DNA from 3 places in the Alkaliphilus sp. B6464 genome. Region 2 is predicted to be linked to each of the others. Evidence: a T-box and tRNA genes for the amino acid it is inferred to sense, from the RefSeq annotation. Region 2 holds a T-box; the other regions hold tRNA genes.
What was found. The T-box of region 2 lies ahead of HYG84_RS00115 (valine--tRNA ligase). A T-box ahead of a tRNA ligase gene usually reads a tRNA of that ligase, here a tRNA-Val.
Positions count from the first base shown of each region.

Region 1: it has a tRNA-Val gene. The T-box ahead of HYG84_RS00115 (valine--tRNA ligase) is inferred to sense a tRNA for this amino acid. The anticodon was not compared.
Region 3: it has a tRNA-Val gene. The T-box ahead of HYG84_RS00115 (valine--tRNA ligase) is inferred to sense a tRNA for this amino acid. The anticodon was not compared.

Region 1 is NZ_CP058557.1:579,002-588,286, forward strand. It holds rRNA gene HYG84_RS02705 (16S ribosomal RNA) at 1-1,335, opposite strand, end outside; tRNA gene HYG84_RS02710 (tRNA-Lys) at 1,541-1,616, opposite strand; tRNA gene HYG84_RS02715 (tRNA-Gly) at 1,676-1,749, opposite strand; tRNA gene HYG84_RS02720 (tRNA-Tyr) at 1,762-1,846, opposite strand; tRNA gene HYG84_RS02725 (tRNA-Thr) at 1,857-1,933, opposite strand; tRNA gene HYG84_RS02730 (tRNA-Asp) at 1,969-2,045, opposite strand; tRNA gene HYG84_RS02735 (tRNA-Val) at 2,051-2,126, opposite strand; tRNA gene HYG84_RS02740 (tRNA-Met) at 2,146-2,222, opposite strand; tRNA gene HYG84_RS02745 (tRNA-Phe) at 2,227-2,302, opposite strand; tRNA gene HYG84_RS02750 (tRNA-Ile) at 2,316-2,392, opposite strand; tRNA gene HYG84_RS02755 (tRNA-Pro) at 2,398-2,474, opposite strand; tRNA gene HYG84_RS02760 (tRNA-Trp) at 2,479-2,554, opposite strand; tRNA gene HYG84_RS02765 (tRNA-Ile) at 2,588-2,664, opposite strand; tRNA gene HYG84_RS02770 (tRNA-Pro) at 2,690-2,766, opposite strand; tRNA gene HYG84_RS02775 (tRNA-Ser) at 2,776-2,867, opposite strand; tRNA gene HYG84_RS02780 (tRNA-Ser) at 2,920-3,008, opposite strand; tRNA gene HYG84_RS02785 (tRNA-Lys) at 3,017-3,092, opposite strand; tRNA gene HYG84_RS02790 (tRNA-Gln) at 3,097-3,173, opposite strand; tRNA gene HYG84_RS02795 (tRNA-Arg) at 3,177-3,253, opposite strand; tRNA gene HYG84_RS02800 (tRNA-Gly) at 3,262-3,335, opposite strand; tRNA gene HYG84_RS02805 (tRNA-Thr) at 3,341-3,417, opposite strand; tRNA gene HYG84_RS02810 (tRNA-Asp) at 3,476-3,552, opposite strand; tRNA gene HYG84_RS02815 (tRNA-Val) at 3,558-3,633, opposite strand; tRNA gene HYG84_RS02820 (tRNA-Glu) at 3,640-3,714, opposite strand; tRNA gene HYG84_RS02825 (tRNA-Asn) at 3,720-3,794, opposite strand; rRNA gene rrf (5S ribosomal RNA) at 3,800-3,916, opposite strand; rRNA gene HYG84_RS02835 (23S ribosomal RNA) at 4,088-7,024, opposite strand; tRNA gene HYG84_RS02840 (tRNA-Ala) at 7,245-7,320, opposite strand; rRNA gene HYG84_RS02845 (16S ribosomal RNA) at 7,382-8,910, opposite strand.
Region 2 is NZ_CP058557.1:19,739-29,023, reverse strand. It holds gene HYG84_RS00130 (FtsX-like permease family protein) at 1-846, shown strand, start outside; gene HYG84_RS00125 (response regulator transcription factor) at 861-1,538, shown strand; gene HYG84_RS00120 (sensor histidine kinase) at 1,535-2,557, shown strand; T-box leader at 2,678-2,945, shown strand; gene HYG84_RS00115 (valine--tRNA ligase) at 3,011-5,377, shown strand; gene HYG84_RS00110 (hypothetical protein) at 5,790-6,182, shown strand; gene HYG84_RS00105 (DnaJ domain-containing protein) at 6,233-7,012, shown strand; gene HYG84_RS00100 (uroporphyrinogen decarboxylase family protein) at 7,347-8,216, shown strand; gene HYG84_RS00095 (corrinoid protein) at 8,277-8,933, shown strand; gene HYG84_RS00090 (methylcobamide:CoM methyltransferase MtbA) at 8,951-9,285, shown strand, end outside.
Region 3 is NZ_CP058557.1:568,523-577,807, forward strand. It holds rRNA gene rrf (5S ribosomal RNA) at 1-37, opposite strand, end outside; rRNA gene HYG84_RS02615 (23S ribosomal RNA) at 209-3,145, opposite strand; tRNA gene HYG84_RS02620 (tRNA-Ile) at 3,298-3,374, opposite strand; rRNA gene HYG84_RS02625 (16S ribosomal RNA) at 3,554-5,082, opposite strand; tRNA gene HYG84_RS02630 (tRNA-Phe) at 5,391-5,466, opposite strand; tRNA gene HYG84_RS02635 (tRNA-Ile) at 5,483-5,559, opposite strand; tRNA gene HYG84_RS02640 (tRNA-Gly) at 5,570-5,644, opposite strand; tRNA gene HYG84_RS02645 (tRNA-Leu) at 5,728-5,810, opposite strand; tRNA gene HYG84_RS02650 (tRNA-Tyr) at 5,823-5,907, opposite strand; tRNA gene HYG84_RS02655 (tRNA-Thr) at 5,918-5,994, opposite strand; tRNA gene HYG84_RS02660 (tRNA-Asp) at 6,053-6,129, opposite strand; tRNA gene HYG84_RS02665 (tRNA-Val) at 6,135-6,210, opposite strand; tRNA gene HYG84_RS02670 (tRNA-Glu) at 6,217-6,291, opposite strand; tRNA gene HYG84_RS02675 (tRNA-Met) at 6,377-6,452, opposite strand; tRNA gene HYG84_RS02680 (tRNA-Leu) at 6,528-6,616, opposite strand; tRNA gene HYG84_RS02685 (tRNA-Asn) at 6,624-6,698, opposite strand; rRNA gene rrf (5S ribosomal RNA) at 6,704-6,820, opposite strand; rRNA gene HYG84_RS02695 (23S ribosomal RNA) at 6,992-9,285, opposite strand, start outside.

The DNA.
Region 1 (9,285 bases), 560 kb from region 2:
TTACTAGCAACTCCGACTTCATGTGGGCGAGTTTCAGCCCACAATCCGAACTGGGACCGATTTTGTAGGATTCGCTCCGGATTACTCCTTGGCTGCCCGTTGTATCGGCCATTGTAGCACGTGTGTAGCCCTGAACATAAGGGGCATGATGATTTGACGTCATCCCCACCTTCCTCCGAGTTATCCCCGGCAGTCTCTCTAGAGTGCCCAGCCGAACTGCTGGCAACTAAAGACAAGGGTTGCGCTCGTTGCGGGACTTAACCCAACATCTCACGACACGAGCTGACGACAACCATGCACCACCTGTCACCTCAGTCCCCGAAGGGAAGGCTTCGATTAAAAAGCTGTCCGAGGGATGTCAAGTCCAGGTAAGGTTCTTCGCGTTGCTTCGAATTAAACCACATGCTCCGCTGCTTGTGCGGGTCCCCGTCAATTCCTTTGAGTTTCATTCTTGCGAACGTACTCCCCAGGCGGAGTGCTTAATGCGTTAACTGCGGCACCGAGGTTTGACCCCCAACACCTAGCACTCATCGTTTACGGCGTGGACTACCAGGGTATCTAATCCTGTTCGCTACCCACGCTTTCGTGCCTCAGCGTCAGTTGCAGTCCAGAGAGTCGCCTTCGCCACTGGTGTTCCTCCTAATATCTACGCATTTCACCGCTACACTAGGAATTCCACTCTCCTCTCCTGCACTCAAGCCCTACAGTTTCAAAGGCTTACTACGGTTGAGCCGTAGCCTTTAACCTCTGACCCATAGGGCCGCCTACGCACCCTTTACGCCCAATGATTCCGGATAACGCTTGCCCCCTACGTATTACCGCGGCTGCTGGCACGTAGTTAGCCGGGGCTTCCTCCTAAGGTACCGTCATTATCTTCCCTTAGGACAGAGCTTTACGACTCGAAAGCCTTCATCGCTCACGCGGCGTTGCTGCATCAGGGTTTCCCCCATTGTGCAATATTCCCCACTGCTGCCTCCCGTAGGAGTCTGGACCGTGTCTCAGTTCCAGTGTGGCCGTTCACCCTCTCAGGCCGGCTACTGATCGTCGCCTTGGTGAGCCATTACCTCACCAACTAGCTAATCAGACGCGGGCCCATCCTATACCGAAATTCTTTGACCTTCTAGGGATGCCCCTAAAAGGTATTATGGGGTATTAGCAATGGTTTCCCATTGTTATTCCCCTGTACAGGGTAGGTTGCCCACGCGTTACTCACCCGTCCGCCGCTAAATTAAAATCATTCCACCCGAAGGCTTCCTGAAAATAACTCCGCTCGACTTGCATGTGTTAGGCACGCCGCCAGCGTTCATCCTGAGCCAGGATCAAACTCTTAATAAAAAATTTCTGGGTACCATCTTTTAAAGATGGATTTATTATTTGCTGGCTTAATCTATACTGTTTAGTTTTCAAAGACCTCTTCAAGGGCTTATGCCCCATCGCCTTGTTGCGGCGACTTTGTTTAATATATCATATCTAAAATATTATGTCAATATTTTTTTCGTATCTTGTTTTTAAAACTTTACTAAAAATGTTTTATGAAAAATGGTGACCCATCCGCGACTCGAACGCGGGACACCCTGATTAAAAGTCAGGTGCTCTACCGACTGAGCTAATGGGTCAAATATTTTAATCACTCAAACCCCTAAACTGATATGAGCAAAATAATACAAGTTTTCAATGGAGCGGGTGAAGGGAATCGAACCCTCGCGATCAGCTTGGAAGGCTGACGTTCTACCATTGAACTACACCCGCATATTAAATTAATGGTGGAGGGAGAAGGATTCGAACCTTCGAAGTCGTTGACAACAGATTTACAGTCTGCCCCCTTTGGCCGCTCGGGAACCCCTCCGTACAAATAATGGAGCTGGTGATGGGATTCGAACCCGCGACCTGCTGATTACAAATCAGCTGCTCTGGCCAACTGAGCTACACCAGCATGAATATTTGCTATTTAATGTATTATATTGAAATTGGCGATCCGGAAGGGACTCGAACCCTCGACCTCCAGCGTGACAGGCTGGCATTCTAACCAACTGAACTACCGGACCAAATTTGGTGGGCGCAACAGGACTTGAACCTGTGACCCCCTGCTTGTAAGGCAGGTGCTCTCCCAGCTGAGCTATGCGCCCTTATAGATAAGATTAAACATGGTAGCGGCAACAGGAGTCGAACCTGTGACCTTTCGGGTATGAACCGAACGCTCTAGCCAACTAAGCTATGCCGCCATTATGGTGCCCAGAGGCGGAATCGAACCACCGACACGGGGATTTTCAGTCCCCTGCTCTACCGACTGAGCTATCTGGGCTTGTACAATCAAATGGTGGGCTCAAGTGGACTCGAACCACCGACCTCACGCTTATCAGGCGTGCGCTCTAACCACCTGAGCTATGAGCCCACAATTGGTCCGGGTGGAGGGATTCGAACCCCCGGCCCCATGGTCCCAAACCATGTGCGCTACCAAACTGCGCTACACCCGGAAACTGGCAGGGGTGGCAGGACTTGAACCCACGACACGTGGTTTTGGAGACCACTGTTCTACCAACTGAACTACACCCCTATATTTACACATTACTTTAAATTATTTTTAAAATGGTGGGCCTTCAGGGACTCGAACCCCGGACCTGCCGGTTATGAGCCGGATGCTCTGACCAACTGAGCTAAAGGCCCTCATTTTTTTAGTATTTTATATAACTGGTCCGGGTGGAGGGATTCGAACCCCCGGCCCCATGGTCCCAAACCATGTGCGCTACCAAACTGCGCTACACCCGGAAAGTATAATGGCGGAGAAGGCGGGATTCGAACCCGCGCGCCACTTACGCGACCTAACGGTTTAGCAAACCGTCCTCTTCAGCCTACTTGAGTACTTCTCCATTTTTAGAATACCTATATTATACACCCATTTTATATATAATGCAATAATAATGGCGGAGAGGGTGGGATTCGAACCCACGGCCCCTTGCGGAGTCACTGGTTTTCAAGACCAGCTCCTTAAACCACTCGGACACCTCTCCTTGATTGTTGGTGACCCATCCGCGACTCGAACGCGGGACACCCTGATTAAAAGTCAGGTGCTCTACCGACTGAGCTAATGGGTCAAAATGGCTGGGATAGCAGGACTCGAACCTGCGGAATGACGGAGTCAAAGTCCGTTGCCTTACCGACTTGGCTATATCCCATTATGGCGTACCTACAGGGATTCGAACCCCGGACACATGGCTTAGAAGGCCATTGCTCTATCCTGCTGAGCTATAGGTACATGTTTAATGGAGCGGGTGAAGGGAATCGAACCCTCGCGATCAGCTTGGAAGGCTGACGTTCTACCATTGAACTACACCCGCATATATGGAGCTGGTGATGGGATTCGAACCCGCGACCTGCTGATTACAAATCAGCTGCTCTGGCCAACTGAGCTACACCAGCATACTGTGATTACAGTACTCAGCAAATGCTGAGTTACCTTTTAAAAATATATTAAAATTGGCGACCTGGAAGGGACTCGAACCCTCGACCTCCAGCGTGACAGGCTGGCATTCTAACCATCTGAACTACCAGGCCAATTTTGGTGGGCGCAACAGGACTTGAACCTGTGACCCCCTGCTTGTAAGGCAGGTGCTCTCCCAGCTGAGCTATGCGCCCAAAATTTGGTGACCCCTAGGGGAATCGAACCCCTGTTACCGCCGTGAAAGGGCGGTGTCTTGACCGCTTGACCAAGGGGCCAAAGTTGGCTCCAGAGAGAGGACTCGAACCTCCAACCTACCGGTTAACAGCCGGGTGCTCCACCATTGAGCTACTCTGGAACATAATATCGCAGCGACCTACTCTCCCAGGCAGCTTCCCGCCAAGTACCATCAGCGCTGAAGGGCTTAACTACTGTGTTCGGTATGGGAACAGGTGTGACCCCTTCGCTATTGCCACGATATTGCAATCACCCAAATCTTTGATTTGGTGTGAATGGAGTACTCAGCGTTAGCCGAGTTTCCTTCAAATTAAAATCAAGTTGTATTTCAACTGGATTTTAATCATACCACTTTAATAAGTAATATGTCAAGAGAAAATTATTCCCTCAAAACTATACAATGTTAGAATATATTTGGTCAAGCCCTCGACCTATTAGTACCTATCAGCTAAGTACATTGCTGCACTTACACCCTAGGCCTATCAACCAAGTAGTCTTCTTGGGGTCTTACTCGCTTACGCGATGGGAAATCTTATCTTGAGGGGGGCTTCGTGCTTAGATGCCTTCAGCACTTATCCCTTCCGCACTTAGCTACCCAGCGATGCTCTTGGCAGAACAACTGGTACACCAGAGGTGCGTCCATCCCGGTCCTCTCGTACTAAGGACAGCTCCTCTCAAATTTCCTGCGCCCGCGACGGATAGGGACCGAACTGTCTCACGACGTTCTGAACCCAGCTCGCGTACCACTTTAATGGGCGAACAGCCCAACCCTTGGGACCTACTACAGCCCCAGGATGTGATGAGCCGACATCGAGGTGCCAAACCTCCCCGTCGATGTGGACTCTTGGGGGAGATAAGCCTGTTATCCCCGGGGTAGCTTTTATCCGTTGAGCGATGGCCCTTCCACTCGGAACCACCGGATCACTAAGCCCGACTTTCGTCCTTGCTCGACCTGTATGTCTCGCAATCAAGCTCCCTTTTGCCTTTACACTCTACGCACGATTTCCGACCGTGCTGAGGGAACCTTTGGGCGCCTCCGTTACTTTTTGGGAGGCGACCGCCCCAGTCAAACTGCCCACCTGACAGTGTCCCAAGACTGGATTCACAGTCTATGGTTAGAACTTCAGTACTACAAGAGTGGTATCCCAACGATGACTCCACTGAGACTGGCGTCCCAGCTTCTAAGTCTCCCACCTATGCTGTACATGTAGCACCGAAATCCAATGTCAAGTTGCAGTAAAGCTCCACGGGGTCTTTCCGTCCTGTCGCGGGTAACCAGCATCTTCACTGGTATTACAATTTCACCGGGTCTATTGTTGAGACAGCGCCCAAATCGTTACGCCTTTCGTGCGGGTCGGAACTTACCCGACAAGGAATTTCGCTACCTTAGGACCGTTATAGTTACGGCCGCCGTTTACTGGGGCTTAAGTTCATTGCTTCGCAGATGCTAACAATTCCCCTTAACCTTCCAGCACCGGGCAGGCGTCAGCCCCTATACGTCGTCTTTCGACTTAGCAGAGACCTATGTTTATGGTAAACAGTCGCTTGGGCCTATTCTCTGCGGCCGGTTGAGGCTTACAGAGTAAATCTTTAACCAAAACCGGCTCCCCTTATCCCGAAGTTACGGGGTCATTTTGCCGAGTTCCTTAACAATAGTTCTCCCGATCGTCTTAGGATTCTCTCCTCACCTACCTGTGTCGGTTTGCGGTACGGGCACCTAGAAATCTCGATAGAAGCTTTTCTCGACAGTGTGGAATCAGCCAGTTCGCTACTTAAATTTCGCTCCCCATCACTTCTCAGGATTAATGTTAAAAGGGATTTGCCTCTTCTAACTCCCTACCAGCTTAGACGCACACAACCAACGGTGCGCTGAGCCTATCCTACTGTGTCACTCCATCTCTCAAACGATTTTAGGTGGTACAGGAATTTCAACCTGTTGTCCATCGCCTACGCCTTTCGGCCTGGGCTTAGGTCCCGACTAACCCTGAGCGGACGAGCCTTCCTCAGGAAACCTTAGGTTTTCGACGGGCAGGATTCTCACCTGCCTCTCGTTACTCATGCCAACATTCTCACTTCTATACAGTCCACTGCTCCTTCCGGTACAGCTTCAACCTATATAGAACGCTCGCCTACCATCCTTACGGATCCATAGCTTCGGTGATACGTTTGAGCCCCGGACATTTTCGGCGCAGAATCACTCGACCAGTGAGCTATTACGCACTCTTTGAATGAATGGCTGCTTCTAAGCCAACATCCTGGTTGTCTATGCAACTCCACATCCTTTTCCACTTAACGTATACTTTGGGACCTTAGCTGATGGTCTGGGCTCTTTCCCTCTTGACTACGGATCTTATCACTCGCAGTCTGACTCCCGAGTAAAAGATAACGGCATTCGGAGTTTGATAGGTTTTGGTAACCGGTGAAGGCCCCTAGACCATTCAGTGCTCTACCTCCGTATCTCTTAACCTCGAGGCTAGCCCTAAAGCTATTTCGGCGAGAACCAGCTATCTCCGGGCTCGATTGGAATTTCACCGCTACCCACAGTTCATCCGGTGACTTTTCAACGTCAATCGGTTCGGACCTCCACGAAATTTTACTTCCGCTTCATCCTGACCATGGGTAGGTCGCCCGGTTTCGGGTCTACGGCATGAAACTAGACGCCCTATTAAGACTCGGTTTCCCTACGGCTTCGCACCATAGGTGCTTAACCTTGCTCCATACCGTAACTCGTTGGCCCGTTCTACAAAAAGTACGCGGTCACACATAAAAAGTGCTCCCACAGTTTGTAAGCAGAAGGTTTCAGGTTCTATTTCACTCCCCTTCCGGGGTTCTTTTCACCTTTCCCTCACGGTACTATGCGCTATCGGTCACCAGGTAGTATTTAGCCTTGGGGGGTGGTCCCCCCTGCTTCCCACAAGGTTTCACGTGCCTCGTGGTACTCTGGATCACGGTCTAGAATATCATCGTTTCATGTACAGGACTATTACCTTCTATGGTGAGTCTTTCCAAACCTCTTCTATTACGATGAGTCATCATATATGACCGGTCCGCAACCCCGATAGAGAAAACCCTATCGGTTTGGGCTTATCCCCTTTCGCTCGCCGCTACTTAGGGAATCGATTTTTCTTTCTCTTCCTCAGGGTACTTAGATGTTTCAGTTCCCCTGGTATGTCTTCTATTACCTATTGATTGAGTAATAGATACTTAGGTATTAACCTAAGTAGGTTTCCCCATTCGGAAATCCCCGGATCAAAGATTGCTTGCATCTCCCCGAGGCTTATCGCAGCTTACCACGTCCTTCATCGACTCCTGGTGCCAAGGCATCCGCCTTCTGCCCTTATTAGCTTGACCAAAGCTATTCGCAGTTTCGCATTCTAAATTTGTTTACTCCCTTACGGTCGCACAAATTTGATGCTCATTGCGTTTGACCTACCTTCGATTTGTTTCACAAATCGGGTTAGGTCATAATCTAACATTGTGTAGTTTTCAAGGAACTATTTAACCGTCTTTAAGACGGAATAATATAATACCAAATAAAATGTTTTATGTCAACCTTTAAATTGGTATTCTATGGTGGAGACGAGGAGAGTCGAACTCCTGACCCCCTGCTTGCAAGGCAGGTGCTCTCCCAACTGAGCTACGCCCCCATGTATTGAAAGACAAGAAGTCCCTCAAAACTAGACAGTATAGATTGCCAATTCTCCTTAGAAAGGAGGTGATCCAGCCGCACCTTCCGATACGGCTACCTTGTTACGACTTCACCCCAGTCATTGGCTTCACCTTCGACAGCTTCCTCCAATAAAGGTTGGATAGCTGGCTTCGGGTGCTTCCGACTCCCGTGGTGTGACGGGCGGTGTGTACAAGACCCGGGAACGCATTCACCGCGACATTCTGATCCGCGATTACTAGCAACTCCGACTTCATGTGGGCGAGTTTCAGCCCACAATCCGAACTGGGACCGATTTTGTAGGATTCGCTCCGGATTACTCCTTGGCTGCCCGTTGTATCGGCCATTGTAGCACGTGTGTAGCCCTGAACATAAGGGGCATGATGATTTGACGTCATCCCCACCTTCCTCCGAGTTATCCCCGGCAGTCTCTCTAGAGTGCCCAGCCGAACTGCTGGCAACTAAAGACAAGGGTTGCGCTCGTTGCGGGACTTAACCCAACATCTCACGACACGAGCTGACGACAACCATGCACCACCTGTCACCTCAGTCCCCGAAGGGAAGGCTTCGATTAAAAAGCTGTCCGAGGGATGTCAAGTCCAGGTAAGGTTCTTCGCGTTGCTTCGAATTAAACCACATGCTCCGCTGCTTGTGCGGGTCCCCGTCAATTCCTTTGAGTTTCATTCTTGCGAACGTACTCCCCAGGCGGAGTGCTTAATGCGTTAACTGCGGCACCGAGGTTTGACCCCCAACACCTAGCACTCATCGTTTACGGCGTGGACTACCAGGGTATCTAATCCTGTTCGCTACCCACGCTTTCGTGCCTCAGCGTCAGTTGCAGTCCAGAGAGTCGCCTTCGCCACTGGTGTTCCTCCTAATATCTACGCATTTCACCGCTACACTAGGAATTCCACTCTCCTCTCCTGCACTCAAGCCCTACAGTTTCAAAGGCTTACTACGGTTGAGCCGTAGCCTTTAACCTCTGACCCATAGGGCCGCCTACGCACCCTTTACGCCCAATGATTCCGGATAACGCTTGCCCCCTACGTATTACCGCGGCTGCTGGCACGTAGTTAGCCGGGGCTTCCTCCTAAGGTACCGTCATTATCTTCCCTTAGGACAGAGCTTTACGACTCGAAAGCCTTCATCGCTCACGCGGCGTTGCTGCATCAGGGTTTCCCCCATTGTGCAATATTCCCCACTGCTGCCTCCCGTAGGAGTCTGGACCGTGTCTCAGTTCCAGTGTGGCCGTTCACCCTCTCAGGCCGGCTACTGATCGTCGCCTTGGTGAGCCATTACCTCACCAACTAGCTAATCAGACGCGGGCCCATCCTATACCGAAATTCTTTGACCTTCTAGGGATGCCCCTAAAAGGTATTATGGGGTATTAGCAATGGTTTCCCATTGTTATTCCCCTGTACAGGGTAGGTTGCCCACGCGTTACTCACCCGTCCGCCGCTAAATTAAAATCATTCCACCCGAAGGCTTCCTGAAAATAACTCCGCTCGACTTGCATGTGTTAGGCACGCCGCCAGCGTTCATCCTGAGCCAGGATCAAACTCTTAAATAAAATTTCTGGGTACCATCTTTTAAAGATGGATTTATTATTTGCTGGCTTAATCTATACTGTTTAGTTTTCAAAGACCTCTTTAAGGGCTTGTGCCCCATCGCCTTGTTGCGGCGACTTATTTAATATAGCATATCTGAAACATTATGTCAACAACTTTTTTAAAATTTATTTTTTAAATTGTTGTTTTCCTAAAACCTATAGCTTCATTTTCATATCCGCTTGTTTTGAGGACTTAATTACTTTAACATCTTTTTTATGCTATGTCAATATACTTTTTTCTCTTTAAAATTTTTGTTGCCCTATTTATATAAACAAAGGCCCCTCCCCTCTTATTTAGAGATGTGCACTTCTTTCATATCCCTACCTTATTATATC
Region 2 (9,285 bases):
CCTTATTTAATTTCGCTTACAAGTTATAATGCGCTACTTGAATCTAGCAATAAACCTCCCATTTCATTAGGAGATAATGAAGTAGCAATGTATTCTAATGGTGGGTTTTCATTCTCTCATGATATATTAATTAAAGTATTGGAAACTAATCCAACAATTTATATCGGTGAAAAACAATATGAATTAATATCGACGCTATATACAAGCAATCTTGTTGCAGATCGAGCTATCACTCTTATGCATGCTTTAATTGTTCGCGATGATATGTACAATGCGTTGATTGGAAATTCTGAAGAACCATTCTGCTGGAATATGGTTCTAGACTCTGATTTTGTTCGCGAAAAAGGTCTGATGCAAGCCATGTATCAAGTAGATGAGTTACTCAATACATCTGGCTTAAACTATGAAAGCTATCTTGCCAGCATGGGAAGACAGTTGTTTTATATAGTCGCAGGAAGTTATACGACACTTTATTTAGGTGTGATGTTCCTTATCATCGCAAACACGGTGTTAGGATTGAAGTTTCTTATGCAGCAAAGAAGCACAAGACATAGGTATTCTACATTATCTATGTTGGGGGCAAGTGTTAAATCCTTATGTTCATCGGCGAGGATACAAATATGGTGGTATTTTGGTTTGGTGATTGCTGTAGCGTTGATTAGTTCAATTTTTGGTATTTGGTCTATGTTAGAAGCTTTCAGGGTTATTCCAAAGACATCAAACAGTAGCACTATTATTTTTCTGGTAGGAATTGCACTTATTATCTTTATTGTTTTTGAGCTTTGCTATATATGGATGATCCAGAGGAAGAGTGATGAAGAAATTAAGCAATTAAAAGAGGCTTGATAGGAGGTGGAAAAGTGGAAAAGATAGTCATTGTTGAGGACGATATCTTTCTACGTGACGAGTTACAAAATATATTAGAGAAAGAGGGATACTCTGTAGAGTGTATCTCTTCTTTCGATACCGCTTTGGAAGATATTGCATCGGCTTCTCCTTCACTAATTGTATTAGACTTGAATTTGCCCAAGCTTTCTGGATTCGATATTTGTCGGACGCTTAAGGCTAGAGGAATAGGCCCTATTTTGGTGTTGACCTCACGCAATCAACTTCGTGATGAGTTGCATGCATTAGATTTAGGTGCAGATGATTACTTAACGAAACCGTGTCATCCTGAACGTCTGATTACTAGAATTCAAAAGTTAATTCATCTCTATGCAAATATGCGTGTTCTACTAGATGTTGGGGATTTTCAGTTAGATGAGAATGCAAATGTATTATATGTTGGTGAGGATTCTATTTCATTATCGGATAATGAAGGAATTATTATTAAAGCCTTGATAAAAGCTGCTCCTTCTGTAGTAAAAAAAGAGGAACTTTTTAGCCTGCTGTGGGGAAGTAGTGACTATGTTGATGAGAACATATTACAAGTAAATATGACCAGATTACGTAAGACACTTGATGAGGTTGGATTGTCTAGCCGAATCAAGACGGTAAGAGGAATTGGTTATCAATTAATAAGAGGTGACTGCGAATGAAGCCAAAGGATTGGATTAATATTTTAAACGAATCACGTTCTTGGATATTACTTCTTTGTATAAGTGATGTTTTTTTCCTTTTTCTGGCGTGGTTAGCGTATCCAGAAACATTCAGGCTTCTAGTTGGTATCATGGTTATTTTTTCTGTAATTAGCATTGTCTTTGGTATGTTACTTGTCTGGAAAAAGCAGGCAAAACAGAACAAAGCATTCTATGATTTTCTTCGAGAACCCTCACTGGAGCATGAATGTCGATTGATAGAATCAATTGGTGATTCGCGTAAAGAAGAAGTGAATTATCTAGCTAATAAATTGCGGATGCAAAATGATCAATTAGATGATGCCAAACTGCAATCCCTAAACTATGAAGAGTTTATTGAAAGTTGGGTCCATGAGATAAAGACACCTATTTCTTTAGCAACGTTTGTTTTGGAAAATCGTAAAGAAGAAATGTCGAAGCTGGTGTATCAAAGACTTGAGCATGCAAGAATTAATATCAGTGATGATGTTGAACAGATACTATTTTATGCAAGATTACAGGCATCGCATGTTGACTATCGCTTAGAGAGAGTCTCGTTGAATCTTTGCTGTGAAGATGTACGGTTGGAGCTCCAAGCATTACTTGATGAAAAAGAAGTTACAGTTATTTCTCAGGTGGAAGATGTCCCGATTATATCGGATAAAAAGACACTCCAGTTTATTTTTACACAAATATTGGTTAATGCAGTGAAATACTCCAACGAAGAAATCGAGAGCTTTATCTGGCTAAAAACTGGTCTTGATAGTGTGGAGAATAGGTATTATTTAAGAATCTCTGATAATGGTATTGGAGTGTTGAATTCTGATCTTCCTTTCATTTTTGACAAAGGATTTACAGGAGATAATTCTAATCGAAGCCAGTCTACTGGAATAGGACTGTACCTTGTAAAGAAATTATGCGATGAATTACAGATTGAAATTGAGGTTGAGTCTGAGTACGGAAAGGGTTTTACAATACAACTACTATTTCCGATAATTTAGGACGTGTGAGTTTTTGTTGGATGTATTGATACTAATTTAATCCTGAATTTTCAAAAAATAGCAACATAAATATTGACTTTTTGAGCATAATAGAATATCATAATATAAACGAACACGAACAAAATGGCGTTGACGAGGAGGAGTACATACTCACCCGAAGCATAGAGAGAAGATGGTTGGTGAAAATCTTCGTGACGGAAGTATGGAAGTAGCCTTTGAGCTGTGAACTGAAAAGATATAATCTTAGTAGGCTTCAACGGAAATTTCCACCGTTAAAAGGAAAGCAATATCGGATGATTTAAATATGAATCTATCCCGTATTGGCAGAGTGCAGATAGTCATATCTGAATATAGGTGGTACCACGGACGCATACAGTTCGCCCTAAGCTAAACATTAGAAAGCTTTAGGCGGACTTTTTGTTTTGTGTTCGTAAAATTTTAGGAGGTATTACCATGCAGAAAAACTATGACTTTAAGCAAGTAGAAAAAGAGATGCAAAATTTTTGGAAAGAGAATAGTATCTATAGTTTTGACGTTGATAGTCAAAATGAAATCTATTCTATTGATACGCCGCCACCTACTATTAGTGGTAGCCTGCACATTGGACACATATTTTCTTATACACAGGCAGAAATGATAGCACGTTTCAAACGAATGCAGGGCTATAATGTTTTTTATCCTTTTGGTTTTGATGACAACGGATTACCAACAGAAAGGCTTGTTGAAAAAGAGGAGGGTATTATTGCAAAAGACCTTCTGAGAAGCGAATTTATTAAAAGGTGCATTACAACCTCTGCAAAATACGAAAAAGAGTTTAAAGATTTATGGCAGTCTTTGGGTTTCTCGGTTGACTGGTCGCTTCAATATGAAACCATTAACCCTATGGTTCAGCGAATATCACAAAAATCATTTATCAAACTTTTGAAAGATGGAAAGGCATATATGAAGGAGTCGCCAGTTTTATGGTGTACTGAATGTAAAACTTCAATAGCCCAGGCAGAGTTGGAGTCTATTGAAAAGGACACTACCTTTAATTACGTTAAATTTAAGATAGGTGAAGAAGGATTAGTAGTAGCTACAACAAGACCTGAATTACTATATGGTTGTGTTTGTCTATTTGTAAACCCAGAGGATGATAGATATAAAAGATATATTGGAAAAAATGCTATTGTTCCTTTATATGACTATGAAATTCCTATATTGACAGATGATAAGGTTGATATTGATAAAGGAACAGGTGTAGTTATGTGTGCGACCTTTAGTGACAGCACTGATGTGGAATGGTATGAGACTCACAAACTGCCCTATCGGAAAGTTATTCTACCTGATGGTACAATAGACGAAAGTGTTCCGCTAATCGGAGGATTAAAGGTCTTAGTAGCTCGGAAACGGATTATTAGCCTACTTTCAGAAAATGGATTTCTTTTAGGGTCAAAAAGTATCACACATACTGTTGCTGTACACGAACGTTGCGGAAAGGAAATTGAGATTTTGCCGTCAAAACAGTGGTATATTGATATTCTTACTAATAAAGAGCTATTTTTAAAAGCTGCTGATGAAATCAATTGGTATCCAGAATATATGAAAAACAGATACGTATTATGGGTTGAAAATCTTAAGTGGGACTGGTGTATCTCCCGTCAGCGTTACTTTGGTGTTCCTTTCCCAATATGGTATTGCAAAAATTGTGGTAAGGTTATAATTGCAGATGAAGAGATGTTGCCTATAAATCCTCTTGAAACAAAACCTAACAAGCCCTGTTATTGCGGGTGTGAAGAATTTGTGCCTGAGAGTTCGGTTTTTGATACATGGGCTACTTCATCAGTTACTCCTCAGATAAATGCAAAATGGGGCGAAAAAAATGATATTTCAAATAAAGTTTTACCAATGAGTTTGAGGACACAGGCTCATGAAATTATACGTACATGGGCATTTTATACTATAGTTAAAAGTCTTTACCATACGGGCCAAATTCCTTGGAAGGATATAATGGTTTGTGGTTTTGTTCTTGCTAAAAAAGGAGAGAAAATTAGCAAATCAAAGAGCAACTCTGAGGTATCACCAAAATTGCTTATTGAAAACCAGTCTGCTGATGTTATAAGATATTGGGCTGCTAATTCGAAACTTGGAACAGACACATTTTTCTCAATTGATGAATTAGGTATAGCCAAGAGATTTATCACAAAGCTATGGAATGCATTTAAATTTTCAATATATCATTTACAGGACATTAACCTCAATGCTGATGTGGATCTAATGCCTGTAGACAGGTGGATAATCGAGAGATGTAAACAAACTACTATTAATGCAAGACAGCTCCTTGACCAATATGAAATAGGACCAGCCCGACATGAAATTGATGATTTCTTCTGGAAGGATCTATGTGACTATTATCTTGAGATTGTTAAAGATCGTCTATATCAACCCGAAATACATGGATATAAAGAGCGACAATCAGCACAATATGCCCTATATTATTGCATGCTTAATATATTAAAGTTATACGCTATTTACGTTCCACATATCACCGAATATATTTATCAAGAATTCTTTAGACAGAATGAGAATAGTATTTCTTTACACAAGTTGTATTGGGAAGCTGAAAAACCTATTGACGATGAGATTATTCTTTTTGGAGAGAAGCTAAAGGACATTATCGCTGATGCAAGAAAGTATAAGTCTGAGAATGCTTTATCAATGAAAGCAGAAATAGATGAGGTTGTTATTAAATCCGATATCAAATATGTTGAGATGTTTAAACAAACCATTCGTGATATTAGGGCTTGTTGCAGAGCTAAGGAAATAAAAATAATTCAATAAGAGCGAAAAGTGGCTTGCACCGTTATATCCAACCGAAAGATACAATCAAGAATCTGCAAGAGAAAATTGAATCAAAATATCCTGTGAACATTCTCTCATAGTTGACTTATTGTCACTTTTCCCAGAACATGGACTTGGTGATTTGTAATATCAAATGATTATTGATGAGTACAACAGATTATGGGTATATCCTGCATCTCAGATAGTACAGAAATTAGATAAAGAAAATTCAAAGGCATTGAGATGAGAAATCTTGATACCTTTGTTTTCATATGATGGCAGTTTTCATACTTGAGATATAGCATTTTAAAATATATAATTATTAAAAGGGTTAGTGGGATTATATTATGGCATAATCATTCTATGATACACTACAAGATATAAAACTTAATATTTACTAGGGGTGATGGCGATGAATTGGTTAAGAAAGTTTATGCTGGGGAGATATGGAGGAGATCAGCTCTCTATTTATTTACTTGTGCTGTCATTAGTTTTAACATTGATAGGCCAGCTTGCTGGAATAGCAGCATTAAGTACTGTAGGCTATATTCCGTTATTTGCAGCTGGATATAGAGCACTCTCGAAGGATGTAAGAAAACGCAGTAAGGAGAATTATAAGTTTGCAATATTTATAAGTCCTATTTACTCTAGGCTTAAAAAAGTCCAAAGCCGTATTAAAGGCTCAAAGACTCACAAATATTATAAGTGTAGCAAGTGCAAGACCATGGTGAGGGTTCCGAAGGGCAAAGGGAAAATCAAGATTACATGCCCAAAGTGTAAAGATAAGTTTATTAAGAATACATAGTCAGGTAGCTTTTGATAAAACTGAATACGATAAGGAGAAAATAACTGTAGATGAAGATAATTAAGAAGATTTCAGGTAAAATTTTATATGGAACAGCTAAGGTGATTTCTGCAATAATTGATAGTTTGATACATTTGATAGAGAACATAGTGTTATACACAGGAAAATTTTTCAAAGGCTGTTTAGTGATAGCAAGTATGGGTGGCTGTTTGCTTTTCTTGTTGTTTGCTAATTTAGGCTTTAGAATATTGGCAAATCCTATTGGATTTTCAACTATATCGATCTTGCTTGGATTTTTAATGCTTGGGGGTAAATTAGCATCTTACTTAAAATATCAAAAATATATTATAACGGAATTTTTATTTAATACTGCTAATTACCTTATGGATGAGGAAAAATATAAATATAAAGCTTTTAACCATTATAAAGAGGCTTACAAAAGAGCTGAAGAGGAAAGGATTAGAGAAGAACAGCGCCGTTATTATGAACAGCAAAGACAATGGGAAGAAAGGTTTAAGCAACAATGGTATCAACAAAACTATCAAAGAGGGCAGGGAGGCTATGGCGGTTATGGAAGCCAGGGATCATATGGTCAAGGCTATGTAAATCCCACTGTTGACTTTAAAAATAAGTATGAAAGAAGCTGTGATGTTTTAGGTGTATCATATGATGCAGATAAACAGCAAATAAAAAGTGCTTATAGAAGAAAGGCAAAGGAATATCATCCAGATTTGAGTAAGCTTCCAGATGCGACAAAGAGGTTTCAAGAGATTACTGCTGCCTATGAGTTTTTAAGTGATGATAATATACAACGATATAAAAATATATAAGACATAAGTTACAGAAAGATTTATAGAATTTCATAACAAATATAATACCAATGTTGTATACATTGGTATTTTTTTAGACTTCTTTATTTTTTCTGTATAATTCCCATGAAATTCAGTGATTTTGAATCTATATGCAATATCTATAACATCTAATTTTTCAATAGAAAACATCTATTAGAAGGAAAATTCTTAAGATGATAAAATAATAATGTACAATGGAAAAAAATACAAGCCTTAAAGCCTAATCAACAATAATTAAATTATTATCTAGTGTGGTTAGGGTTTAGATATTTTATAAGCTTTAGCCATTTTAAAATGACTTGAGGAGATTAATATGAGCAAAATTATTGATTTTCAGTGCACCTATGACTATTTTGAAGGTGTTGGCACCATAGTTACAGAAAATATAAATTTAAAGTTTCCAGAGGCCTATAAAGAATGGGAAGCTATGGCAAAGCTGGCTATTGCTATAAAGAAACGTGATAATGCCGAATTTTGTGAGCTTCCTTTTTGTCATACCCTTGAGGCAGAGGCTCTGGGAGGAATTATAAATTATGGAGATGAAAATATTGGCCCAAGGGCTAAGGAGTACATATGCACTACTGCCGAAGAACTTTTAAAGCTGCCAGAAATAGATTTTTCAAAGGGACGGATTGCAGGGGTTCTGAAAGCTTGTAGGTATTTAAGAGAAAAGGGCGAGGATGTAATTTTATATGTTTCAGGACCTTTTACAATTTTAAATACTTTGATGGATGCTAGATACCTTTTTAAAATATTAAAGAAACAGCCAGAAGTTATGCAGAAGATATTTGAAAAGCTACAAAAAGAAATATTAGGCTTTATAGAGGAGGCTCAAAAATCAGGGGTCAATATGATAAGCTATGGCGATTCCATCGGGGGCCTAAATATATTGGGGCCCAAGCTTTCTGAAGAGGTGGTGGAGAGGTTCACTTATCCTTTATTTAAAAGGGTTGAAGCTGTCCTAAAGGATAAAGCAATTATGCTGCTTTGCCCCAAAACCGCCTTTGCATTACTAGGAACAGAAAAAGCCGTCTGGAGGGATATAGATTTAGGAGAAGCTGTAGGGTATTCAGAGGGCTGTAAAAGGATTATTGGCAAGGCCAAATTTACTGGGCAGATGTGCGTTAAAAATAAGGGCTTTGAATTGAAAAACGGCATTATAAAAGCTATTGATTTACTTTGATATATTTATAGTTATCCTGAAAATTAAAAAATAGCTTCTATGTAGAATGGAGTGAAAATGATGGCAATATTAAAGGAGAGCTTATTAAAAAAATTATCTGATGGTGTAGTTAACATGGAGGAGGAAGAGGTTATTGAAGCCTGCAATGAGTATATTAAAGCAGGATACCCGGCCTTTGAAGGTATTATGGACGGCCTTGTTGATGGCATGAATCGGGCAGATCAATTGTATGAAGAGGAGGAATACTTCGTTACGGATATATTGCTTTGCTCAGATGCAATGTACGAAGGTTTGTCGATACTAAGACCACATCTCCCGGCAAGTGAGCTGAATAAAGAAAGGCCAAAGGGTGTGATAGGAGTAGTTGAGGGTGATACCCATGATATAGGTAAAAATCTGGTTAAAATTATGCTGGAAACAGCTGGCTTTGAAATGCATGATTTAGGCAGGGATGTTCCCTTGCAGAACTTTGTAGATAAGGCTATAGCTGTTAATGCTTCCTTTGTATGTCTGTCAACCCTGATGACAACAACTATGTCGGGAATGGGGACGGTTGTAGCCCTATTGAAAGAGGCTGGAATCAGAGAACAGGTAAAGGTAGTAATAGGCGGAGGGCCAATTTCAAAAAAATTTGCAGACACAATAGGTGCAGACGGTTATTCTTCCAATGCAGTTGAAGCCGTTAAATTACTAAAAAATCTGCTTAATATAGCATAGCAAAGGAGTGTATTTTTATGCTATCGCCAAAGGAGAGATTAAAGAAGGTCCTCAACAGAGAAGAGGTTGACAGACCACCATGCATATGCCCAGGCGGTATGATGAATATGGTAACTATGGAGCTAATCGAAGATGTGGGGATAGGCCTTCCGGAGGCCCATATGAATTCTGAAATGATGGCTGATTTAGCAGCCGCAGTTTATGAAGCAGGATGCTTTGAAAACTATGGTGTACCCTTTTGCATGACCATTGAGGCAGAGGAGTTTGGAGCTGGGGTTGACATGGGGACAAGCATTTTCGAGCCTCATGTCATTGAATATACAATTAGTTCTGTTAAGGAATGGAGACATAT
Region 3 (9,285 bases), 550 kb from region 2:
TGGGAACAGGTGTGACCCCTTCGCTATTGCCACGATATTGCAATCACCCAAATCTTTGATTTGGTGTGAATGGAGTACTCAGCGTTAGCCGAGTTTCCTTCAAATTAAAATCAAGTTGTATTTCAACTGGATTTTAATCATACCACTTTAATAAGTAATATGTCAAGAGAAAATTATTCCCTCAAAACTATACAATGTTAGAATATATTTGGTCAAGCCCTCGACCTATTAGTACCTATCAGCTAAGTACATTGCTGCACTTACACCCTAGGCCTATCAACCAAGTAGTCTTCTTGGGGTCTTACCTCCTTACGGAGTGGGAAATCTTATCTTGAGGGGGGCTTCGTGCTTAGATGCCTTCAGCACTTATCCCTTCCGCACTTAGCTACCCAGCGATGCTCTTGGCAGAACAACTGGTACACCAGAGGTGCGTCCATCCCGGTCCTCTCGTACTAAGGACAGCTCCTCTCAAATTTCCTGCGCCCGCGACGGATAGGGACCGAACTGTCTCACGACGTTCTGAACCCAGCTCGCGTACCACTTTAATGGGCGAACAGCCCAACCCTTGGGACCTACTACAGCCCCAGGATGTGATGAGCCGACATCGAGGTGCCAAACCTCCCCGTCGATGTGGACTCTTGGGGGAGATAAGCCTGTTATCCCCGGGGTAGCTTTTATCCGTTGAGCGATGGCCCTTCCACTCGGAACCACCGGATCACTAAGCCCGACTTTCGTCCTTGCTCGACCTGTATGTCTCGCAATCAAGCTCCCTTTTGCCTTTACACTCTACGCACGATTTCCGACCGTGCTGAGGGAACCTTTGGGCGCCTCCGTTACTTTTTGGGAGGCGACCGCCCCAGTCAAACTGCCCACCTGACAGTGTCCCAAGACTGGATTCACAGTCTATGGTTAGAACTTCAGTACTACAAGAGTGGTATCCCAACGATGACTCCACTGAGACTGGCGTCCCAGCTTCTAAGTCTCCCACCTATGCTGTACATGTAGCACCGAAATCCAATGTCAAGTTGCAGTAAAGCTCCACGGGGTCTTTCCGTCCTGTCGCGGGTAACCAGCATCTTCACTGGTATTACAATTTCACCGGGTCTATTGTTGAGACAGCGCCCAAATCGTTACGCCTTTCGTGCGGGTCGGAACTTACCCGACAAGGAATTTCGCTACCTTAGGACCGTTATAGTTACGGCCGCCGTTTACTGGGGCTTAAGTTCATTGCTTCGCAGATGCTAACAATTCCCCTTAACCTTCCAGCACCGGGCAGGCGTCAGCCCCTATACGTCGTCTTTCGACTTAGCAGAGACCTATGTTTATGGTAAACAGTCGCTTGGGCCTATTCTCTGCGGCCGGTTGAGGCTTACAGAGTAAATCTTTAACCAAAACCGGCTCCCCTTATCCCGAAGTTACGGGGTCATTTTGCCGAGTTCCTTAACAATAGTTCTCCCGATCGTCTTAGGATTCTCTCCTCACCTACCTGTGTCGGTTTGCGGTACGGGCACCTAGAAATCTCGATAGAAGCTTTTCTCGACAGTGTGGAATCAGCCAGTTCGCTACTTAAATTTCGCTCCCCATCACTTCTCAGGATTAATGTTAAAAGGGATTTGCCTCTTCTAACTCCCTACCAGCTTAGACGCACACAACCAACGGTGCGCTGAGCCTATCCTACTGTGTCACTCCATCTCTCAAACGATTTTAGGTGGTACAGGAATTTCAACCTGTTGTCCATCGCCTACGCCTTTCGGCCTGGGCTTAGGTCCCGACTAACCCTGAGCGGACGAGCCTTCCTCAGGAAACCTTAGGTTTTCGACGGGCAGGATTCTCACCTGCCTCTCGTTACTCATGCCAACATTCTCACTTCTATACAGTCCACTGCTCCTTCCGGTACAGCTTCAACCTATATAGAACGCTCGCCTACCATCCTTACGGATCCATAGCTTCGGTGATACGTTTGAGCCCCGGACATTTTCGGCGCAGAATCACTCGACCAGTGAGCTATTACGCACTCTTTGAATGAATGGCTGCTTCTAAGCCAACATCCTGGTTGTCTATGCAACTCCACATCCTTTTCCACTTAACGTATACTTTGGGACCTTAGCTGATGGTCTGGGCTCTTTCCCTCTTGACTACGGATCTTATCACTCGCAGTCTGACTCCCGAGTAAAAGATAACGGCATTCGGAGTTTGATAGGTTTTGGTAACCGGTGAAGGCCCCTAGACCATTCAGTGCTCTACCTCCGTATCTCTTAACCTCGAGGCTAGCCCTAAAGCTATTTCGGCGAGAACCAGCTATCTCCGGGCTCGATTGGAATTTCACCGCTACCCACAGTTCATCCGGTGACTTTTCAACGTCAATCGGTTCGGACCTCCACGAAATTTTACTTCCGCTTCATCCTGACCATGGGTAGGTCGCCCGGTTTCGGGTCTACGGCATGAAACTAGACGCCCTATTAAGACTCGGTTTCCCTACGGCTTCGCACCATAGGTGCTTAACCTTGCTCCATACCGTAACTCGTTGGCCCGTTCTACAAAAAGTACGCGGTCACACATAAAAAGTGCTCCCACAGTTTGTAAGCAGAAGGTTTCAGGTTCTATTTCACTCCCCTTCCGGGGTTCTTTTCACCTTTCCCTCACGGTACTATGCGCTATCGGTCACCAGGTAGTATTTAGCCTTGGGGGGTGGTCCCCCCTGCTTCCCACAAGGTTTCACGTGCCTCGTGGTACTCTGGATCACGGTCTAGAATATCATCGTTTCATGTACAGGACTATTACCTTCTATGGTGAGTCTTTCCAAACCTCTTCTATTACGATGAGTCATCATATATGACCGGTCCGCAACCCCGATAGAGAAAACCCTATCGGTTTGGGCTTATCCCCTTTCGCTCGCCGCTACTTAGGGAATCGATTTTTCTTTCTCTTCCTCAGGGTACTTAGATGTTTCAGTTCCCCTGGTATGTCTTCTATTACCTATTGATTGAGTAATAGATACTTAGGTATTAACCTAAGTAGGTTTCCCCATTCGGAAATCCCCGGATCAAAGATTGCTTGCATCTCCCCGAGGCTTATCGCAGCTTACCACGTCCTTCATCGACTCCTGGTGCCAAGGCATCCGCCTTCTGCCCTTATTAGCTTGACCAAAGCTATTCGCAGTTTCGCATTACAAATTTGTTTACTCCCTTACGGTCGCACAAATTTGATGCTCATTGCGTTTGACCTACCTTCGACTTGCTTTGCAAATCCGGTTAGGTCATAATCTAACATTGTGTAGTTTTCAAGGAACTATTTTAGTGGTGGGCTCAAGTGGACTCGAACCACCGACCTCACGCTTATCAGGCGTGCGCTCTAACCACCTGAGCTATGAGCCCTGATGCTTCAATCTCCCAAATCTTCAATTTAGCGTGATTGGAGTACTTTTAGCACTTGAATTTTTAAGTTTAAGCTTAAAAATGAGTGTGATAGACGACTTTCGGCAATAGCCGAGTTTCATCTTGAAAGACAAGAAGTCTCTCAAAACTAAACAGTATAGATTGCCAATTCTCCTTAGAAAGGAGGTGATCCAGCCGCACCTTCCGATACGGCTACCTTGTTACGACTTCACCCCAGTCATTGGCTTCACCTTCGACAGCTTCCTCCAATAAAGGTTGGATAGCTGGCTTCGGGTGCTTCCGACTCCCGTGGTGTGACGGGCGGTGTGTACAAGACCCGGGAACGCATTCACCGCGACATTCTGATCCGCGATTACTAGCAACTCCGACTTCATGTGGGCGAGTTTCAGCCCACAATCCGAACTGGGACCGATTTTGTAGGATTCGCTCCGGATTACTCCTTGGCTGCCCGTTGTATCGGCCATTGTAGCACGTGTGTAGCCCTGAACATAAGGGGCATGATGATTTGACGTCATCCCCACCTTCCTCCGAGTTATCCCCGGCAGTCTCTCTAGAGTGCCCAGCCGAACTGCTGGCAACTAAAGACAAGGGTTGCGCTCGTTGCGGGACTTAACCCAACATCTCACGACACGAGCTGACGACAACCATGCACCACCTGTCACCTCAGTCCCCGAAGGGAAGGCTTCGATTAAAAAGCTGTCCGAGGGATGTCAAGTCCAGGTAAGGTTCTTCGCGTTGCTTCGAATTAAACCACATGCTCCGCTGCTTGTGCGGGTCCCCGTCAATTCCTTTGAGTTTCATTCTTGCGAACGTACTCCCCAGGCGGAGTGCTTAATGCGTTAACTGCGGCACCGAGGTTTGACCCCCAACACCTAGCACTCATCGTTTACGGCGTGGACTACCAGGGTATCTAATCCTGTTCGCTACCCACGCTTTCGTGCCTCAGCGTCAGTTGCAGTCCAGAGAGTCGCCTTCGCCACTGGTGTTCCTCCTAATATCTACGCATTTCACCGCTACACTAGGAATTCCACTCTCCTCTCCTGCACTCAAGCCCTACAGTTTCAAAGGCTTACTACGGTTGAGCCGTAGCCTTTAACCTCTGACCCATAGGGCCGCCTACGCACCCTTTACGCCCAATGATTCCGGATAACGCTTGCCCCCTACGTATTACCGCGGCTGCTGGCACGTAGTTAGCCGGGGCTTCCTCCTAAGGTACCGTCATTATCTTCCCTTAGGACAGAGCTTTACGACTCGAAAGCCTTCATCGCTCACGCGGCGTTGCTGCATCAGGGTTTCCCCCATTGTGCAATATTCCCCACTGCTGCCTCCCGTAGGAGTCTGGACCGTGTCTCAGTTCCAGTGTGGCCGTTCACCCTCTCAGGCCGGCTACTGATCGTCGCCTTGGTGAGCCATTACCTCACCAACTAGCTAATCAGACGCGGGCCCATCCTATACCGAAATTCTTTGACCTTTTAGGGATGCCCCTAAAAGGTATTATGGGGTATTAGCAATGGTTTCCCATTGTTATTCCCCTGTACAGGGTAGGTTGCCCACGCGTTACTCACCCGTCCGCCGCTAAATTAAAATCATTCCACCCGAAGGCTTCCTGAAAATAACTCCGCTCGACTTGCATGTGTTAGGCACGCCGCCAGCGTTCATCCTGAGCCAGGATCAAACTCTTAATAAAAAATTTCTGGGTACCATCTTTTAAAGATGGATTTATTATTTGCTGGCTTAATCTATACTGTTTAGTTTTCAAAGACCTCTTCAAGGGCTTGTGCCCCCTCGCCTTGTTTCGGCGACTTATTTAATATATCACATCTGAAATATTATGTCAACGTTTTTTTAATTTATTTTCAAACTTTTAAATTCCAACTATATAACTACTTTTTACTATGACAACCTTTGAAATATAGATATACTATATAAAATAAAAAGATAATTATAATTTTAGTGAAAATAAAAAAAGAGACTTGTATCATTCAATCTCTTCATTGGTGCCCAGAGGCGGAATCGAACCACCGACACGGGGATTTTCAGTCCCCTGCTCTACCGACTGAGCTATCTGGGCCTGTTTATTATTTAAATGGTGGGCTCAAGTGGACTCGAACCACCGACCTCACGCTTATCAGGCGTGCGCTCTAACCACCTGAGCTATGAGCCCATAAATAAATTGGAGCGGAAGACGGGACTCGAACCCGCGACCCTCGCCTTGGCAAGGCGATGCTCTACCACTGAGCCACTTCCGCATGCTTCAATCACCCAAATTAAAAATTTGGTGTGAGTGGAGTACTCAGCACTAACTGAGTTTCCTTGAAATATTTTAATATAATGGTGCGGGTGAAGGGAGTCGAACCCCCACGGTTGCCCGCTAGATCCTAAGTCTAGTGCGTCTGCCAATTCCGCCACACCCGCATATTAAATTAATGGTGGAGGGAGAAGGATTCGAACCTTCGAAGTCGTTGACAACAGATTTACAGTCTGCCCCCTTTGGCCGCTCGGGAACCCCTCCGTACAAATAATGGAGCTGGTGATGGGATTCGAACCCGCGACCTGCTGATTACAAATCAGCTGCTCTGGCCAACTGAGCTACACCAGCATACTGTGATTACAGTACTCAGCAAATGCTGAGTTACCTTTTGAAAATATATTAAAATTGGCGACCTGGAAGGGACTCGAACCCTCGACCTCCAGCGTGACAGGCTGGCATTCTAACCATCTGAACTACCAGGCCAATTTTGGTGGGCGCAACAGGACTTGAACCTGTGACCCCCTGCTTGTAAGGCAGGTGCTCTCCCAGCTGAGCTATGCGCCCGAAATTTGGTGACCCCTAGGGGAATCGAACCCCTGTTACCGCCGTGAAAGGGCGGTGTCTTGACCGCTTGACCAAGGGGCCAAAATGGTTGCGGGGACAGGACTTGAACCTGTGACCTTCGGGTTATGAACCGAACGCTCTAGCCAACTAAGCTATGCCGCCAAAATGGTTGCGGGGACAGGACTTGAACCTGTGACCTTCGGGTTATGAGCCCGACGAGCTACCAACTGCTCCACCCCGCGATATGTTTCAATCATCTAAATCTTTGATTTAGTTTGATTGGAATACTCAGCATTAGCTGAGTTTCATTTTAAAAATGGTGCCGAAGACCGGAATCGAACCGGTACGATCTTGAAGGACCGCAGGATTTTAAGTCCTGTGCGTCTGCCAGTTCCGCCACTTCGGCACACTTATGGCTCCAGAGAGAGGACTCGAACCTCCAACCTACCGGTTAACAGCCGGGTGCTCCACCATTGAGCTACTCTGGAACATAATATCGCAGCGACCTACTCTCCCAGGCAGCTTCCCGCCAAGTACCATCAGCGCTGAAGGGCTTAACTACTGTGTTCGGTATGGGAACAGGTGTGACCCCTTCGCTATTGCCACGATATTGCAATCACCCAAATCTTTGATTTGGTGTGAATGGAGTACTCAGCGTTAGCCGAGTTTCCTTCAAATTAAAATCAAGTTGTATTTCAACTGGATTTTAATCATACCACTTTAATAAGTAATATGTCAAGAGAAAATTATTCCCTCAAAACTATACAATGTTAGAATATATTTGGTCAAGCCCTCGACCTATTAGTACCTATCAGCTAAGTACATTGCTGCACTTACACCCTAGGCCTATCAACCAAGTAGTCTTCTTGGGGTCTTACCTCCTTACGGAGTGGGAAATCTTATCTTGAGGGGGGCTTCGTGCTTAGATGCCTTCAGCACTTATCCCTTCCGCACTTAGCTACCCAGCGATGCTCTTGGCAGAACAACTGGTACACCAGAGGTGCGTCCATCCCGGTCCTCTCGTACTAAGGACAGCTCCTCTCAAATTTCCTGCGCCCGCGACGGATAGGGACCGAACTGTCTCACGACGTTCTGAACCCAGCTCGCGTACCACTTTAATGGGCGAACAGCCCAACCCTTGGGACCTACTACAGCCCCAGGATGTGATGAGCCGACATCGAGGTGCCAAACCTCCCCGTCGATGTGGACTCTTGGGGGAGATAAGCCTGTTATCCCCGGGGTAGCTTTTATCCGTTGAGCGATGGCCCTTCCACTCGGAACCACCGGATCACTAAGCCCGACTTTCGTCCTTGCTCGACCTGTATGTCTCGCAATCAAGCTCCCTTTTGCCTTTACACTCTACGCACGATTTCCGACCGTGCTGAGGGAACCTTTGGGCGCCTCCGTTACTTTTTGGGAGGCGACCGCCCCAGTCAAACTGCCCACCTGACAGTGTCCCAAGACTGGATTCACAGTCTATGGTTAGAACTTCAGTACTACAAGAGTGGTATCCCAACGATGACTCCACTGAGACTGGCGTCCCAGCTTCTAAGTCTCCCACCTATGCTGTACATGTAGCACCGAAATCCAATGTCAAGTTGCAGTAAAGCTCCACGGGGTCTTTCCGTCCTGTCGCGGGTAACCAGCATCTTCACTGGTATTACAATTTCACCGGGTCTATTGTTGAGACAGCGCCCAAATCGTTACGCCTTTCGTGCGGGTCGGAACTTACCCGACAAGGAATTTCGCTACCTTAGGACCGTTATAGTTACGGCCGCCGTTTACTGGGGCTTAAGTTCATTGCTTCGCAGATGCTAACAATTCCCCTTAACCTTCCAGCACCGGGCAGGCGTCAGCCCCTATACGTCGTCTTTCGACTTAGCAGAGACCTATGTTTATGGTAAACAGTCGCTTGGGCCTATTCTCTGCGGCCGGTTGAGGCTTACAGAGTAAATCTTTAACCAAAACCGGCTCCCCTTATCCCGAAGTTACGGGGTCATTTTGCCGAGTTCCTTAACAATAGTTCTCCCGATCGTCTTAGGATTCTCTCCTCACCTACCTGTGTCGGTTTGCGGTACGGGCACCTAGAAATCTCGATAGAAGCTTTTCTCGACAGTGTGGAATCAGCCAGTTCGCTACTTAAATTTCGCTCCCCATCACTTCTCAGGATTAATGTTAAAAGGGATTTGCCTCTTCTAACTCCCTACCAGCTTAGACGCACACAACCAACGGTGCGCTGAGCCTATCCTACTGTGTCACTCCATCTCTCAAACGATTTTAGGTGGTACAGGAATTTCAACCTGTTGTCCATCGCCTACGCCTTTCGGCCTGGGCTTAGGTCCCGACTAACCCTGAGCGGACGAGCCTTCCTCAGGAAACCTTAGGTTTTCGACGGGCAGGATTCTCACCTGCCTCTCGTTACTCATGCCAACATTCTCACTTCTATACAGTCCACTGCTCCTTCCGGTACAGCTTCAACCTATATAGAACGCTCGCCTACCATCCTTACGGATCCATAGCTTCGGTGATACGTTTGAGCCCCGGACATTTTCGGCGCAGAATCACTCGACCAGTGAGCTATTACGCACTCTTTGAATGAATGGCTGCTTCTAAGCCAACATCCTGGTTGTCTATGCAACTCCACATCCTTTTCCACTTAACGTATACTTTGGGACCTTAGCTGATGGTCTGGGCTCTTTCCCTCTTGACTACGGATCTTATCACTCGCAGTCTGACTCCCGAGTAAAAGATAACGGCATTCGGAGTTTGATAGGTTTTGGTAACCGGTGAAGGCCCCTAGACCATTCAGTGCTCTACCTCCGTATCTCTTAACCTCGAGGCTAGCCCTAAAGCTATTTCGGCGAGAACCAGCTATCTCCGGGCTCGATTGGAATTTCACCGCTACCCACAGTTCATCCGGTGACTTTTCAACGTCAATCGGTTCGGACCTCCACGAAATTTTACTTCCGCTTCATCCTGACCATGGGTAGGTCGCCCGGTTTCGGGTCTACGGCATGAAACTAGACGCCCTATTAAGACTCGGTTTCCCTACGGCTTCGCACCATAGGTGCTTAA